3 regions of the Pseudomonas sp. ADAK18 genome follow, and region 1 is predicted to be linked to each of the others. Evidence: predicted binding sites of a transcription regulator. Region 1 holds the regulator's gene; each other region holds the start of a gene.
The links. The regulator FliA, encoded in region 1, starts transcription of late flagellar genes. The targets are predictions, from matches to a motif close to CTAAAGTTTNNNNNNNNNNNGCCGNTAA.
Positions count from the first base shown of each region.

Region 2: the regulator FliA is predicted to act here: its motif matches at 688-715, upstream of motA (flagellar motor stator protein MotA).
Region 3: the regulator FliA is predicted to act here: its motif matches at 1,469-1,496, upstream of HKK55_RS10740 (methyl-accepting chemotaxis protein).

Region 1 covers NZ_CP052859.1:928,703-930,972, reverse strand. The annotation lists gene HKK55_RS04295 (protein phosphatase CheZ) at 1-395, opposite strand, end outside; gene HKK55_RS04290 (chemotaxis response regulator CheY) at 414-788, opposite strand; gene fliA (RNA polymerase sigma factor FliA) at 958-1,698, opposite strand; gene fleN (flagellar synthesis regulator FleN) at 1,695-2,270, opposite strand, start outside.
Region 2 covers NZ_CP052859.1:6,278,912-6,281,181, forward strand. The annotation lists gene HKK55_RS28295 (HDOD domain-containing protein) at 1-616, opposite strand, end outside; gene motA (flagellar motor stator protein MotA) at 783-1,634, shown strand; gene motB (flagellar motor protein MotB) at 1,638-2,270, shown strand, end outside.
Region 3 covers NZ_CP052859.1:2,392,247-2,394,516, reverse strand. The annotation lists gene HKK55_RS10740 (methyl-accepting chemotaxis protein) at 1-1,378, opposite strand, end outside; gene HKK55_RS10735 (undecaprenyl-diphosphate phosphatase) at 1,633-2,270, shown strand, end outside.

The DNA of each region.
Region 1 (2,270 bases):
ATGAAGCGGCCCCAGTCGGTGCTCAGGGCCTTGGCTTCGTTGGCGATGCCATTGACCAGCGGCGTGGCGTTTTCCACCAGGTCCATGGTGCGATTGGCCGCCGCCTCAGTCAGCCTGACCACATAAGACAGGCGTTCGGTGGCATCGGTGATCTGCGAGACTTCCTCGGCCTGCGGCATGTGCGGGTCAATCTGGAAGTTGACGATGGCGCTGTGCAACTCGCGTGTCAGCTTGCCGACTTCCCGGTACAGGCCACGATCACGGGTCTGATTGAGCTCATGGATCAACTGCACCGCGTCGCCGAACTGGCCTTTTTCAAGGCTTTCAACCAACTGGTGAGCGTGCTTTTTCAGGGTCGACTCGAAGTCGGCCTGTGATGATTCGTTATGCTCCATAGCTCCCCCGTGGCGACATCAATGACCGATGCGTTCGAAGATTTTTTCGATCTTCTCTTTCAAGGCCAATGCAGTGAATGGCTTGACCACGTAACCGTTGACCCCAGCCTGGGCGGCTTCAATGATCTGTTCACGCTTGGCTTCGGCGGTCACCATCAGCACAGGAAGGCTGCGCAGTTTTTCATCGGCGCGCACGTGGCGCAGCAAGTCGATACCGGTCATGCCCGGCATGTTCCAGTCGGTTACCAGAAAGTCGATGCTCCCGCTGTTGAGGATCGGAATCGCCGTGGTGCCGTCATCCGCCTCGACCGTGTTAGTGAACCCAAGGTCACGCAACAGGTTTTTTATGATCCGCCGCATCGTTGAGAAGTCATCAACGATGAGGATTTTCATGTTCTTGTCCAATTCGACCTCCAAGCAGTCTTAAACGCGTCCAGCACCTGGGCGCGCCATTTCAATCATTCAGGCGTTACAAATAAGGACTACTGAGGCGCACCACGGGTTGAAACCGCCAGGGCTTTTGGCCCGGACGGTATCATTCGCAGTGTCCCCACACTGCCTGTCAGCGCGCTCGCCACTCTCCCAAACGCCCCCGCAAGCGGGCCGCGCACTGGCTGTGTAACTGGCTGACCCGCGATTCGCTGACCCCCAGGACTTCACCGATTTCCTTGAGGTTCAGCTCTTCGTCGTAGTACAGCGCCAACACCAGTCGCTCACGCTCCGGCAAATTGGCAATCGCGTCCGCCAGTGCGCTCTGGAAGCGTTCATCTTCCAGATCGCGTGACGGTTCGAGATGAGCACTCGCGCCGTCCTCGTGCAGCCCCTCATGTTCGCCGTCCTGCAAAAGGTCGTCGAAACTGAACAGGCGACTGCCCAAGGTATCGTTCAAAATCCCGTAGTAATCGTCGAGACTCAATTGGAGTTCGGCCGCAACTTCGTGATCTTTAGCGTCGCGACCGGTTTTTGCTTCAATTGAGCGAATGGCGTCACTCACCATCCGGGTATTGCGGTGGACCGAACGCGGCGCCCAATCACCTTTACGGACCTCGTCGAGCATCGCACCACGGATGCGGATACCCGCATACGTCTCGAAACTCGCACCCTTGCTCGCGTCGTATTTGGTCGACACTTCAAGCAAGCCGATCATCCCGGCCTGGATCAGGTCTTCGACCTGGACACTGGCGGGCAATCGGGCCAGCAAGTGATAGGCAATGCGCTTGACCAGTGGCGCATAGCGCTCGATCAATTCGCCTTGGCTGTCACGTGCCGACTTCTTGTAAAGGTTGTAGCCGCTGGATGTCATAGCACCGGTCCTGCGCTCGTCTGATGCACCAATCGCTCGACGAAAAACTCCAGATGCCCCCGGGGATTGGCGGGCAGTGGCCACGTATCGACCTTCTGGGCAATAGCCTTGAACGCCAGTGCGCACTTCGAACGAGGGAACGCTTCATAGACTGCACGCTGCTTTTGCACAGCCTTGCGCACACACTCGTCATAGGGAACTGCGCCGACGTATTGTAAGGCGACATCGAGGAAGCGATCCGTGACCTTGGTCAACTTGGCGAACAGGTTTCGCCCTTCTTGCGGGCTTTGGGCCATGTTGGCCAGCACCCTGAAGCGGTTCATGCCGTAGTCACGGTTAAGCAGTTTGATCAGGGCGTAAGCGTCGGTGATCGAGGTGGGTTCGTCGCACACCACCAGCAGTACTTCTTGCGCGGCGCGCACGAAGCTGACCACGGACTCACCGATCCCGGCGGCGGTGTCGATCACCAGCACGTCGAGGTTGTCGCCAATGTCACTGAAGGCCTGGATCAGGCCGGCATGCTGCGCCGGGCTCAGATGCACCATGCTCTGGGTGCCTGAGGCAGCCGGCAC
Region 2 (2,270 bases), 1.1 Mb from region 1:
GCAGGCGCCAGGCTTCGGTCAGGCCCAGGCACAACTCCAGCAGACGCACGCCGAACAATTCCCGTTCGACCTTGTAGGCCGACTGGCCTTTGTGGATCACCCGCAGTTCCCATTCCTCCAGCAGCTTGGGATAGGCAATCGCCATCGGCCACAGTGGCGATAGAAACAGCAAGCTGCCCCAATGAATGTCTTGCCACAACCGCGCCAGGCGACTGGCGAACAGGCCATTGGCTTGTTGCGAGGCGTGCTGGCTGATCATTTGCAATTGGCGCAGGGCCACAGGGATTTCATTGAGGGGTATGGACGGCAGGCGGGCGAGCAACTCTGCGGTGCGTTCAAGACCTAGGCGGTTGATTGCCACCTCAAGGTTTTCCGCCGGTTCTGACAGGCTGCCATGGGTGTGATGGTTCGCTTCGCGCATCACACTGAGTACCAGTGCCGGGCTGTTTTGCATCAGCTCAGCAATCTCTCTCAATGATCGGCGGCTGTCGCCGATGGCTTTGCACACTCGCTCGTGGCTCGCCTGGGGAACAGGCAGCGCAACCTCGTCCAGCCGCTTTATCCAGCCGGCAATCGTGTTGGGTTTGGGAGTTGGAGCTGTCGTTTCATTAGCCATGATTAGCGCGCGATCATCACTTGCGGTCAACACGCCCGGAGCGGGCCGAACTGGCTTTTCGCCTTAACGGGCTATAGTCTGGCGCAGATTTGCCGATAAGTAGAAGAAGAGTTTTCAGATCTTCCGAATATGTCCATGAACCCGACGGCACAAGTACTCATCCCCTATGGCTAAAATTATCGGCATCATCGTCGTCATCGCGAGCGTGCTCGGCGGATACGTCCTTTCCCACGGTAAAATTGCAGCGCTGATCCAGCCCTTCGAAGTGCTGATTATTGGCGGTGCGGCATTCGGTGCATTTCTGCAAGCCAACCCTGGCTACATGACCATGCACGTGATCAAGAAGTCGCTGGGCATGTTCAGCTCGCGCTTCTCCCACACGTTCTATCTGGAAGTGTTGGGGCTGATCTACGAGATTCTCAACAAGAGCCGCCGCGAAGGCATGATGGCCATCGAAGGTGACATCGAGGACGCTGCGGCGAGCCCGATTTTCGCCAAGTACCCGGCCGTGCTCAAAGACGAACGCATGACCGCCTATATCTGCGATTACCTGCGCATCATGTCCTCCGGCAACATGGCTCCCCATGAGCTGGAAGGCCTGTTCGACATGGAATTGTTCAGCTTGAAAGAAGAGCTTGAACACCCTTCCCACGCCGTGACCGGCATCGCCGACGGCATGCCTGGTTTCGGTATTGTGGCGGCGGTTCTCGGGATCGTGGTGACCATGGCATCCCTCGGCGAAGGCGACCAGAAAGCTATCGGCATGCACGTGGGTGCGGCACTGGTGGGGACCTTCTTCGGTATTCTTGCCGCCTATGGTTTCTTCGGCCCTCTGGCGACTTCGCTGGCCCATGATGCCAAGGAAGAGCTGAATGTTTACGAGGCGATCAAGGCCTCTCTGGTGGCCTCGGCTTCCGGTATGCCGCCGTCCCTGGCGGTGGAGTTCGGGCGCAAGGTTCTGTATCCAAAGCACCGTCCGAGCTTTGCCGAGCTGGAACAAGCAGTTCGCGGTCGCTAAGTCATGGAAAACAACCAGCCAATCATTATCAAGCGCGTCAAGCGCTTCGCTGCGGGGCATCACGGCGGCGCTTGGAAAATCGCTTTCGCCGACTTTGCGACGGCGATGATGGCGTTCTTCCTGGTGCTGTGGCTGATGTCCACCGCCACGCCGGAACAGAAGATCGCCATCGCTGGGTACTTCAAGGATCCCATCGGCTTCTCCGAGAGCGGCACCCCCTTTGTGATCGACCTGGGCGGTTCGCCGCAACTGGCGCCCGAACGCACGATCAACCCGGAAGTGAAGACCGAGTCGCCCCAGGAAAATATTCCCATCGAGCGTGACACCGTCGAAAGCATGGCCGAACAGGTCGAGCACGAACGGCTGGAGTTGCTCCTGCAAGAATTGCAGAAAAAGGTCGACGAGAATCCGCAGTTGGAGAAGTTCAAGGATCAGATCCTGTACCAGATCACTCCTGATGGTTTGCGCATCCAGATCATGGACGCCGCCAACCGGCCAATGTTTGACTCCGGCAGCGCGCGCTTGAAACCGTACTTCGAGGACATCCTGCTGGCCATGGCTGACACCATCAAGGCGGTGCCGAACAAGATCAGTATCAGCGGCCACACGGATGCCAAGCCGTATTCAGGCTTGGGT
Region 3 (2,270 bases), 1.5 Mb from region 1:
CGATAGTCAACTGCGAAGCCTGGTGGCTGTCGCTGATCACCTTGACCGCCGCCTCCGAGTGGCCTTGCAGGCGCTCGATCATGGACTGGATTTCAGCGGTGGATTTTTGCGTACGTTGGGCCAACAATCGCACCTCATCGGCGACCACTGCAAAACCGCGGCCTTGTTCACCGGCGCGTGCCGCCTCGATGGCGGCATTGAGGGCCAGCAGGTTGGTCTGGTCGGCGATGGAACGTATCACTTCCAGCACACCACCGATCTGGGTGCTTTCGCTGGACAGAGTGCGGATCACCTCCACGGCCTGGTTGATGGTGCTGGACAACTGATCGATCTGCCTCAGGCTGCCGTCGATATTGACTTGGCCTTGCTCAGCCTGGGCTTGAGCGTCGCGCATTTCGCTGGCGGCGTGCTCGGCGTTCTTGGCGACGTCCTGTACACCATAGGTGACCTCGTTGATAGCCGTGGCCACCAGTTCCATTTGCTGGGACTGCTGCTGGCTGCGGTCATGGGCCTGGCTGGCATTGCTGCCCAACTCTGCGGACGACTGGCCCAGGGCATTGGCGCAGCTCTGCAACTGCCCAACCACCTGGCGCAACTTGGCGGTGAAGCTATTGAAGTGCTGGGCTAGTTGGGTGACTTCGTCCTGGCCATGAGTGTCGAGGCTACGGGTCAGGTCACTTTCGCCGCTGGCGATATTGGCCATGGCGTTAACCGCCTCTTGCAGTGGACGCACGATACTGCGGGCGATCAGCACCACCAGCAGGGCCATGATCACGGCAATCCCCACGCCAATCGCCGAGGCTTTCCATACCTGACCGCGAAATTCGGCTTGTACGTCATCGACGTAGACGCCGGAGCCGATGATCCAGCCCCAGGGTTCGAATAACTGGATATAGGAGGTCTTTTCTACCGGCGCGTCGGCTCCCGGTTTCGGCCAGCGATAGTTGACGATCCCGGCGCCCTTGGCCTTGGCCAGGATGACAAACTCATTGAACACTGCAAAACCGTCTGGGTCGCGAATGGCCGACAGGTTCTGGCCGTCAAGCTTAGGGTTGGCCGCGTGCATGATCATCACCGGCGTCAGGTCGTTGATCCAGAAGTAATCGTCGTGGTCATAACGCAGGCCGCGCACCACTCTCAAGGCTTGTTTTTGCGCAGCGTCGCGAGTCAGAACGCCCGTGGTTTCCAGGGCATGGTAGTAGGCCAGGACCCCATTGGCGGTCTGCACCACGTGTTGGGTTTGTTGGCTCTTGGCCTGATAAAGGCCGTCATGGACCTGCTTGAGCATCAGCAGGCCCAGCGTCAGCAGCATCAATACGGCGACGATCAGGATCAGCCAAAGGCGGCGGCTGATCGACATGGTGCGCAAACTGTTCATGGTCCAATCACTCCGTGTTCTTATAGTTTTTGGTGCTGCATCCATCTGTATTTCAATATCGCAAAGCGAAAAACGAGCTTGTCTGATAGGCTTTCGGCCCGGAATCAAAAAACCTGAGTCCTGCCTGATTTTTCACGGAATTTTCGCAGTTCGGTGTTGATTTTTTTTGCGCTGGTTTTCAGTGCACTCTTCGTTAGTGAACCACTAAGAAATATCAACGAGGCATGCAGCAGACATGACCTCATGGGGGAAGCATGGATCTTTGGACTGCCGCACAGGCATTGATACTTGGCGTTGTCGAAGGACTGACGGAGTTTTTACCGATCTCCAGTACCGGTCACCAGATTATCGTCGCCGACTTGATCGGTTTCGGTGGCGAGCGATTTGAAGCGTTTAATATCATCATCCAACTGGGCGCCATCCTGGCCGTGGTCTGGGAGTTTCGACGCAAGATTCTTGATGTGGTTGTCGGCTTGCCCACCCAGCGCAATGCCCAACGGTTCACCCTTAACCTGCTGATCGCCGTCTTGCCAGCGGTGGTGTTGGGAGTGATTTTTGCCGATCTGATCAAGCACTACCTGTTCAACCCGATCACCGTGGCCACGGCGCTGGTGGTGGGCGGCATCATCATGCTGTGGGCTGAGCGCCGGCAGCATGAAGTACACGCCGAAACTGTCGATGAGATCACCTGGAAAGATGCCCTCAAGGTGGGTTTTGCCCAGTGTCTGGCGATGATTCCAGGCACCTCCCGCTCCGGCGCCACAATCATTGGCGGTCTGCTGTTTGGTCTGTCGCGCAAGACCGCTACCGAGTTTTCGTTCTTCCTGGCGATGCCAACCATGGTCGGTGCTGCGGTCTATTCGGGCTACAAATACCGTCACCTGTTCCAGCC